DNA from 3 places in the Algoriphagus sp. Y33 genome. Region 2 is predicted to be linked to each of the others. Evidence: riboswitches for the same ligand, from Rfam matches in the RefSeq annotation. Region 2 holds a riboswitch; each other region holds the start of a gene.
The links. A riboswitch is a leader RNA that binds a small molecule or an ion and turns the genes downstream of it on or off. The one in region 2 is predicted to bind S-adenosylmethionine.
Positions count from the first base shown of each region.

Region 1: linked by a shared signal. The riboswitch ahead of ID165_RS07790 (O-acetylhomoserine aminocarboxypropyltransferase/cysteine synthase family protein) and the one ahead of ID165_RS16230 (PLP-dependent aspartate aminotransferase family protein) in region 2 are both predicted to bind S-adenosylmethionine.
Region 3: linked by a shared signal. The riboswitch ahead of ID165_RS06140 (homocysteine S-methyltransferase family protein) and the one ahead of ID165_RS16230 (PLP-dependent aspartate aminotransferase family protein) in region 2 are both predicted to bind S-adenosylmethionine.

Region 1 is NZ_CP061947.1:1,936,004-1,939,268, forward strand. Features, by position in the region: gene ID165_RS07780 (SulP family inorganic anion transporter) at 1-439, shown strand, start outside; gene ID165_RS07785 (carbonic anhydrase) at 436-1,083, shown strand; SAM riboswitch class I at 1,176-1,284, shown strand; gene ID165_RS07790 (O-acetylhomoserine aminocarboxypropyltransferase/cysteine synthase family protein) at 1,456-2,760, shown strand; gene metX (homoserine O-acetyltransferase) at 2,770-3,265, shown strand, end outside.
Region 2 is NZ_CP061947.1:4,041,833-4,045,097, reverse strand. Features, by position in the region: gene ID165_RS16235 (CBS domain-containing protein) at 49-510, shown strand; gene ID165_RS16230 (PLP-dependent aspartate aminotransferase family protein) at 621-1,793, opposite strand; SAM riboswitch class I at 1,896-1,998, opposite strand; gene pth (aminoacyl-tRNA hydrolase) at 2,155-2,715, opposite strand; gene ID165_RS16220 (50S ribosomal protein L25/general stress protein Ctc) at 2,913-3,265, opposite strand, start outside.
Region 3 is NZ_CP061947.1:1,503,016-1,506,280, reverse strand. Features, by position in the region: gene metH (methionine synthase) at 1-109, opposite strand, end outside; gene ID165_RS06140 (homocysteine S-methyltransferase family protein) at 114-1,163, opposite strand; SAM riboswitch class I at 1,228-1,326, opposite strand; gene ID165_RS06135 (hypothetical protein) at 1,416-2,732, opposite strand; gene ID165_RS06130 (response regulator) at 2,801-3,247, opposite strand.

The sequences.
Region 1 (3,265 bases), 2.1 Mb from region 2:
TGTGGTGGGTTATAAATTGGCCAAGCCTTCACTTTTTGTCAATATGTACAAGAATGGCTGGGATCAGTTTATTCCATTCATTGTGACTGTAGTGGCGATTTTATTTACAGATCTTTTGGTGGGAATAGGGATTGGGATGGTGTTCGGTCTGTTCTTTGTGATTAAAACAAATTTTGTACGGGCGATATCACTTACAGAAATGAACGGAAACTATCTCCTTCAGCTTCACAAAGATGTTTCCTTCCTCAATAAAGCACTACTAATGAAGAATCTATCCAAAATCCCCTCCGATAGTAAAGTGATTATCAATGCCCAAAAAGCGCAGTTTATAGATCATGACATTCAGGAAGTCTTAAATGACTTTATAGCTTCGAGTGCAGATAGGAATATCCGCGTTACAGTAGAAGGATTTAAGCATAAAATTTACGAAAACATATGAGCCCTTACGAGAAACTATTAATTCAAAACAAAGCTTGGTCAGACGATCAAAAGCTGATCGACGAGAACTTTTTTGGAAGATTGGCAAAACAGCAGAGCCCTAAATTTCTGTGGATTGGCTGCTCAGACAGTAGAGTTCCCGCTAATCAGATCACAGGTACCGATCCGGGAGAAATATTCGTACATCGAAACATAGCCAACATGGTGGTGCATACCGATCTTAATTTACTCAGTGTATTGGAATATGCCGTAGCAGTGCTGAAGGTTGAGCATATCATCGTATGCGGTCACTATGGCTGTGGTGGAATAGAAGCTGCACTTGGTAATAAAAGTTTCGGTCTAATCAACAAATGGCTTCTCAATATCAAAGAAGTGTACAAAATTTATCAGAAAGATATTGATGCTCTAGAAAACCATGAAGATAAAGTAAATGCTTTAGTAGAATATAATGTGATAGAACAGTGCCAGGATCTGATCAAGACTTCAATCATACAGAAGGCATGGAGAGATAGATCAGCTCCGAAAATTCATGGCTGGGTCTATGGATTAAAAGATGGTTTGGTCAAAGAATTGGTAAACATCGAATCAGATTTTGAGACGATCAATCCTATTTTCAGATTCGATCTGGAAGAATTGGATAAATAATTCAAGTTTTTCGGTCAGCGGGTGAAAATTAATTTTGATTTTCCATTCGCTGACCTTTTATTTGCAGCATCCTTTCACTTTTTAAGTGCTCGGATTTATAAAGAAGAGGCGAGAGACAGGCTCATAGACCCTCTGGCAACCTGGAAAGTCCAAGGTGCCAATTCCTGCCAAGAGAGATATTCTCTTTTGGAACTATAAGTTCAATGTAAAATGCACTCAGGACATCATACACTTTACACTACTACTTCATCATCATCCGTGCTCAAGCATTCCGCTTTATTCATGTGTTGATTTCATTTACGCCTATGTCGGAGTAATTCGTCATGCGCTTTCGTACGTTTATTATTTTTCAAACCATAAATCCAAAAAATCATGTCAAAAAAACTTCACTTCGACACACTTCAAGTACACGCTGGGCAGGAGCCTGATCCGTCTACAAACTCACGTGCGGTACCTATTTACCAAACGACTTCCTATGTATTCAATTCGGCTGAACATGGAGCAAACCTATTTGGCTTGAAAGAATTCGGGAATATATATACCCGCATCATGAACCCGACTACGGATGTATTCGAGAAAAGAATAGCTACACTGGAAGGCGGTGTGGCAGCAGTGGCTACGAGCTCAGGACAGGCAGCCCAGTTTCTCGCACTCAATAACATCATGGAAGCGGGTGATAATTTCGTTTCCAGTCCGTTTCTATATGGAGGAACATTCAATCAATTCAAAGTTTCATTCAAACGAATAGGCATCGATGCCAGGTTTGCCAAAGGTAAATCTCCTGATGATTTTGAAGCTTTGATTGATGGCAAAACCAAAGCAATCTATCTAGAAACCATAGGAAATCCTGAGTTTAATATTCCCGATTTCGAAGCTATTGCATCTGTCGCTAAAAAGCACGATATCCCGCTGGTGGTAGACAATACTTTCGGAGCCGGAGGGTATTTATGCCAGCCTATCACTCATGGAGCAAATATTGTAACCTCCTCGGCCACCAAATGGATAGGCGGACATGGTACTTCCATCGGAGGAATTATAGTAGACGGTGGGAATTTCAACTGGGGAAACGGAAAATTCAAACAATTCTCCGAGCCTTCAGAAGGATATCACGGCTTGAACTTTTGGGAAGTTTTCGGAGAAAACAATCCGTTGGGACTGCCTAACATAGCTTTTGCTATCCGCGCAAGAGTAGAAGGTCTTCGTGATTTCGGCCCGGCCATCAGTCCATTCAATTCATTTCTATTACTTCAGGGGATTGAAACACTCTCACTCCGGGTTAAGAAAACAGTAGAAAACGCCTTAGCTCTGGCACAATGGCTGGAAACACATCCTTCTGTTCAGAAAGTGAATTATCCGGGATTGGAGTCTTCTCCTTACCACGAATTGGCTAAAAAATATCTGAAAAACGGCTTTGGAGGAGTGCTGAGTTTTGAGCTGAAAGGTGACAAAGAGCAAGCTTCTGCGTTGATCAATAATCTGGAATTAATTTCCCATTTGGCCAATGTGGGTGATGCCAAAACATTGATCATCCAGCCTGCAGCTACTACCCATCAACAATTATCAGATGCAGAGCAACTAGCCGCAGGAGTCACTCCTACGCTGTTGCGAATCTCTTGTGGAATCGAGCACATTGAAGATATCAAATCGGATCTGCAACAAGCTTTCGATAAAATCTAATCTTATCAAATGAATCTTAAAAGTCAGTACGCTTCGATTACCATGACCCAGGAAATATTTTATTCAAGTTTGCCTTTACATCTGGAATCAGGAGAAATTCTCCCTGAATTTGACCTTGGCTATACCACGTATGGCCAACTCAATTCAGACAAATCCAATGTGATCTGGGTTATCCATGCGCTTACGGGAGATTCGAATGCTTCAGAGTGGTGGAGTGGTCTGATCGGGGAAGATAAATTCTTCGACCCTGCCGATCATTTTATTATCTGCGCCAATCTTTTGGGATCCTGCTATGGTTCTACCCAGCCATTCAGCGAAAATCCCAAAACCGGTAAGCCGTACTATTACGATTTTCCTCAGATGACAACACGGGATCTCGCTGAGGGATTGGAACGCTTGAGGATTCATTTGAAAATAGAAACCATCCATACCCTTATCGGCGGGTCTTTAGGGGGGCAGGTTGGTTTGGAGTGGGCATATCTATTGGGTAACAAGCTTAGGAATG
Region 2 (3,265 bases):
TGTTACTAATTATCGATAATTTATTCTTTCATCCTTAAATTTTAACCTATGGTAAAAAGTTTTCAAGGGGTTAGAATGGCAGAACCCAAAAAAGCCCCAATTCCGCAAATTCTAGTAAAAGAGTACATGAGTACAAGCTTGATTACTTTCAAGCCGGATGATACTATTGATCAGGTAATGGAAGTGCTCACCAAACGAAAGATATCCGGTGCACCGGTGATAGATGCTTCAGGCGCATTAATAGGTATTATTTCGGAAGTGGATTGCCTAAAAGAGATTATTAAAGGAAAATACACCAACACGCCGAAATTCCCGGCAAAAGTAAGCGAGCATATGTCTAGGGATGTTCTTACGCTTTCTCCGGATTTATCAATATTCGATGCTGCATCACAATTTTTAGAGCATAAAATCCGAAGATTCCCGGTGATGAAAGATGGAGTCCTGTTGGGACAGATTAGTCTGAGTGATATAATTCGGGCCTTTCCTACCTTGCGGCAAACCACTTGGTAGAAGTGAGGCTTAAAAAATGAATGCCCTCAAAAGAATAACATCCTTTTTGAGGGCATTTTTGTATTCAACCTGCTTTTATCTTACAAAGACTGGCAGCAATGCTAGTCGTTTTACTTTGATAAGTCAATCGCTCTTTCTACATCCTGAATTATGTCTTCGTAGTGCTCCAGACCTACAGATAGTCGTACCAGTCCATCCGAAATCCCAACCTGTGCTCTTTCGTCAACAGAAAGTTTGCTGTGCGTAGTAGAGGCAGGATGTGTGACAATACTTCGACTGTCACCCAGATTAGCAGTGATGGAGATCATCTGAAGCTGATCGATGAAGCGTTGGGCACGCTGAACTCCGCCTTTCAGATCTAAGGTAACTATCCCACCACCCTGACTCATTTGTTTTTTTGCGATTTCGTATTGGGGATGTGATTTTAGGAATGGATATTTTACTGCAAGTAACTCAGAATTACCTTCGAAATACTCAGCTACTTTCAGCGCATTGCTGCAGTGTCTATCCATTCTTACACCAAGTGTTTCCATGCTTTTCGCAAGTATCCATGCATTGAATGGAGATATGGCAGGCCCTGTATGTCTCGCAAAAAACTGTACTTCCTGCATCAAGTTAGCTTTGCCCAAAATCAAGCCTCCCAGCACTCGTCCTTGTCCGTCGATGTATTTGGTAGCACTGTGGGTCACAATATGAGCTCCCCACTTAGCAGGCTGTTGTAAATAAGGCGAGGCGAAGCAATTATCCACTACCAGAATCAGGTTGTGAGCTGCCGCAAATTTACCCGCCCATTCCAGATCGATTATTTCCAAGCCCGGATTGGATGGGGTTTCGATGAAAAGCATTTTGGTGTTGGGTTGTATGAGTTTTTCCCAATTCAAATAATCAAAAATATCCCCGTAAGTAGAGGTGATCCCCCACTTAGGAAATACTTTAGTAAGTAGCTGATGAGTAGATCCGAAAAGTGACCGTGCGGCAAGTACATGATCTCCTTGCTGCAGTAGTGCGGCAATACTCCCAAACATTGCGGCCATCCCTGATGCAGTAGCAAATCCATCTTCAGTGCCTTCGGCAGCACAGACTTTTTCTATCAGATCACTGGAATTTGGGTTGGCATACCGGGAGTAGATATTCCCTTCTATTTCATCAGCAAAAGTAGCTCGGGCTTCTTCCGCTGAGTCGAATGTAAAGCTGGATGTAAGGTAAATAGGAGCGGAGTGCTCCCGCTGGCTGGACTTGGAAGGGGAGATCCTTACAGAGTTCGTTTCAAAGTGCTTACTCATTTATTGATCAGTTTAGATTTTGATAAGACTAATCAAGCAGATTTGAGAAAATCAAACCCAATGAGGGGAACGAAATAAAAGGGATTATTTGTGAAGTAAGCCAATCTATAGTTCCCGCATAGGGTAGGATTTGGCACCGTTCTCCGTTTCGGGATGGTTGCCAGAGGGTCGTTGAGCCTAATCTCTCGCCTCTTCTTTATAAATCAGTTGCCTGAAGTGATGCAAAGAAAGATCGATATTTGGGGAATTCCAAATCTTATTTCATGTGTTTGTGTTTTTTTAAAAGGCCACATGGAATCTCGCTTGCATTATAGCCATATAACCATTACAGTGTGTGACGCTTTAGTTATGCTCGATTTCATCAATCGTTGAATTGATTCATGGTGCGTTCTATGCCAATTGTACAAAAACTGAGGGTCATTTCTATTGCTTTATCCATTATGGTAGGGATTTCGGCAAATTCCTGCTGTGTGAAATTTCCCAAAACAAAATCAACTTGCCTACCCTTAGGAAAGTCATCGCCTATGCCCATTCTCAGTCTTGGGTAGTTCTGACCTCCTGTGAGCTCTTCTATGTTTTTCAGCCCGTTGTGACCGGCTGCGCTTCCTTTGGGTTTCATGCGGAGTTTGCCAAAAGGAATGGCCACATCATCTACGATCACCAGCGTATTCTCTTTGCTTACCTGAAGTTCTTTCATCCAGTAATTCATTGCCTTGCCACTAAGGTTCATGTAAGTAGTAGGCTTAATCATATGGATTGTTCTGCCTTTGTGCTTGAATTCTGTTTTGAATGCAAGTCTGTCACTCTTCCAGGTGCAGTCCTTCGAGTCGGCAAGCCTGTCCACTGTCAAAAAGCCAATGTTGTGTCTGGTGAGTTCATATTCTGGGCCAATATTCCCAAGGCCTATGATTAGGTGTTTCATGTGTTTATAATTTGTTTTTCAGCTGTCATATGGAATCATGAATGCATTATAATCACCTGGTGTGTGACTTTGGAGCCAGGCCTGTCTGCTTCAGGCAGGCTCGATTTTCATTTTACAGCAGCTATCGGGTTTGAAAATAAAAAATCCCACCCGGATATGGGCAGGATTTTAAATGAATAGTGTAATAGAGACTGAATTTACTCTTCTCCGCCTTTCTTACCTCTAAGAGCTCTTGGTACACCAATAGTCACGATAGAAACGTTCGGATTTGTTAGGATTTCGAAGCCTTCCACTTTGACATCTTCCACTTTGAATGATTTACCCAAGTCAAGCTCAGAAATATCGATAGGAATAACATCAGGGAAGTCTTTTGCAAGACCTTTAACTTTCAATACTCTCGTTTTCAATTCTAGTTTACCACCTTTTGCAAGACCAGGAGAGCTTCCTTCTACTTTCACAGGGATTTCAAACTTGATAGGTTTGTCTTCGGCAAAAGCCACAAAGTCTGCATGAAGAAGAGTCTCACTTACCGGATGGAATTGTGCGTCCT
Region 3 (3,265 bases), 2.5 Mb from region 2:
TCTTCGAACCGGTAATATTCGTCCGTTCGCCTATATTGACAAAATTAATTTCGGGTGTAAAAACCAATGGCTCTAAGCCGGATAGTTTCATGTAATTATTTCTAGCCATCTTCTCAGTCCAACGTTTCCTCTAGTTCCACTTGTAATTTTCTCGGCTGAAAATCAGCAGCCATCTTTACCAAAGCTGAAATATGCTCAGGTGTGCTGCCGCAACAGCCCCCCAAAATATTCAGCATTCCTTCTTTCAAAAAGTCCCTTATCTGATCCGCCATTTCATCTGCCCCCTGATCATATTGTCCAAATTCATTCGGCAAGCCTGCATTCGGATAAGCACTCACATAGAACGGTGATTCCAGCGCCAACACTTTTAAATAGGGTCTTAATTCTTTGGCCCCCAAAGCACAGTTCAATCCAACTGACAGTAAGGGAACATGCGATATGGAGATCAAAAATGCTTCAGTAGTCTGACCCGAAAGTGTACGCCCGGAAGCATCGGTGATTGTACCGGAGATCATGATCGGGATACCTCCTTCTTTAGGATCCAACGGAATATTTCTTTCTTCAAACACATCCTGGATAGCATACAGAGCAGCTTTGGCGTTTAATGTATCAAAAATCGTCTCTACCAATAGGATATCTGCTCCACCATCCAACAACCCGCGAACCTGCTCTGCATAGGCTTCTGCCAACTGATCAAAAGTGATTGCACGATAGCCGGGGTCATTCACATCCGGCGAAAGCGAAGCCGTTCTGTTGGTCGGCCCTATCGCCCCCGCCACAAAGCGGGGTTTATCCGGATTCTTTGCAGTGAATTCGTCAGCTACCTCCCTTGCTAGCTTTGCAGACTCCACATTAATAGTATATGCTAAATGCGAAAGATCATAATCTGCCTGTGCAATTGTGGTGGCAGAGAAAGTATTGGTCTCAATAATATCTGCTCCCACCCTGAAATACTCAGCATGGATCTCCCTGATTATTTGGGGCTTACTCAGAGACAATAAATCATTATTCCCCTTCAGGGATTTGGGATGTTCGGCTAGCTCAGGAGTTCGAAAATCCTCCTCGGTCAGGGTATATCGTTGAATCATGGTTCCCATGGCTCCATCGAGGATTAAAATTCGCTTAGAAAGTTCTTGAAGCAGGGATTCCGTTCTGTTTTGCATACTGATTTTTTGTTAATCAAAAAGCTTGTCGAGCAAAACCGGAGAGAAGTACGATGTACTAGTCCGCTCATCTGTTCCCGATATATCGGGATGGGAGTTAGCACCTTATTTCTAGGTTGCTAAGACGTCGTTGGGCCCTTCCCTCGGTCTTTCTCGATAAGCAACCCAAAGTTAATAGCATTTTGATAATAAAACAGGAGAATCTCCTAAAAGGATTTACTAAAAGATGAATTACATTGTCAAATGAATAAATCAGGGTCTTACCCCTACCCCGAAACTCAAATAAGGTCCTGCCATATAACCCGACATACTCAAATCGCCTAGCTTATAATTTGCTAAAGGAATCTCGTATCCCGCTGCTACGGTGAGCACCAAGTCAAAAAGTTTTCGTCTGGTCATAGGAATCCCGTATTCTGCAAAGACTTCTGGCTTCAGCATCAGCCCGCTATTCCTCAAATACCCATCAAAATCTCTCTGCTCAAATAGTTCCGGAAAATCAGGCTTATCGTTAGTCAAAAGTGTATAGCGTATATTGCCATATCCAAGACCCACTAATGTCCCCAAACCAAAATTTCTATATTCAATCAAATTATATCCTATATTTCCATAGACTCTCAAGCTGTTTAGAGAATGTCTTTTTTCGTCGTTTGCCTTTCCATCCAATGCGAGATTATAAAGTTCTGCACCGTAAAGGAGACGCTCTGTATCACCCAAAATCCTTAACCCCCAGTTGGAAGGCGTAGTATTCAATGGATTCAGACCTGCTTCTTTCAACCTGGCATTAAATCTCTTCGGGATGGTGAAGTGAACTCCTCTTATCAGTGAGACACCTATGCTTGCATCTTTATAGAAGAAATTCCTATCGGGTAATGTGATACCGGCACCTAATCTTATAAATGCTCCACTCTGGGCGTTGTCAAAGTTGATTCCATTCATATTCCATTTCCCTTCCAGAGGACTGAATGAATACCCCATCTTGGTTATAATCTGTAGTGCTTCTCTTCTACCGGGCAAGTCAAAATCATAGCTAAGTTGAAAACCGATTTCAGTCAGGAAATTCCCATAATTCAACGTCCCTTTTTGTATATCTTTTTCCCTAAGCACAAATCCCTGCTCCGGTTTTGCCAAAAAAGCATCAAGATCTCTTGTGCGCTCGGTGGGTAGCATTTGAAAGTTAAGGAATCCAACTCCGATGGACATATAGTGGATTAGCTGAAATCGTGATTCTTCGGTAAATGCATAGCCTACATTTAGCAATGCCCTGGAAGTCCTGTAGTTCATAGAAAAATCATCGAGCTCACTTACTCCCCCTCTATTGTGCAATACATCCATTCCAAGCACAAAATCATTGATTCTTGCCTGATAGCCTAATCCTATTGTCTGATACCTATTTCTCAAACCGGATAAGCCACGGTCTGCCAGTATGTTGTCAAACTGATTAAGACGGGCTCCTGAAGTACCCGCTAAGGCATAGAAAGTGGAGCGTTTTGTTATTAATTGTTGTGCCTGAGTATCAACAACACCAAAAAAAACAAAAAGCAATAATATGAATCTATTAAAAAGGGGCATTGAATAGTGGATTTGTGTAAAGCTGGGCAGATTCAAACCTGTCAGGCAAAATTAATGCTAAACCTGTATTAACCGATATCTTTCGAATTAAGATATTCAGTTAATTTCCCATACAGTTCCTCAGGAGTGAATGGTTTTTCCACATAATCATTAATACCAATCTGCTCCATCTCAGCCTTGATCTCATGATAAGAACTAGCCGTTAGAACTAAAATGGGGATTTTACTTTTGAGCAAATCCTTGTTTTCCCGTATCCGTTTTGCCACTGCAAAACCATCCACTACCGGCATTTGTATATCTATGAGTACGACATCAAACTCCCCCTGTTCAAACTCGTCAATCGCCTCCTGTCCATCCGAAGCAATCACTAGTTTGCCCATATGCCATTTCTTCAAGAATTTCCTAATCAATAGCTGATTGACCATATTGTCTTCGGCCACCAATATAGACGAATAGTGCAAGTAATTCTTTCTGGACTCTAAATCACTTGTTTGGGTATACTTGTCTTCTTCCACTCTAAATGAATTTCAATA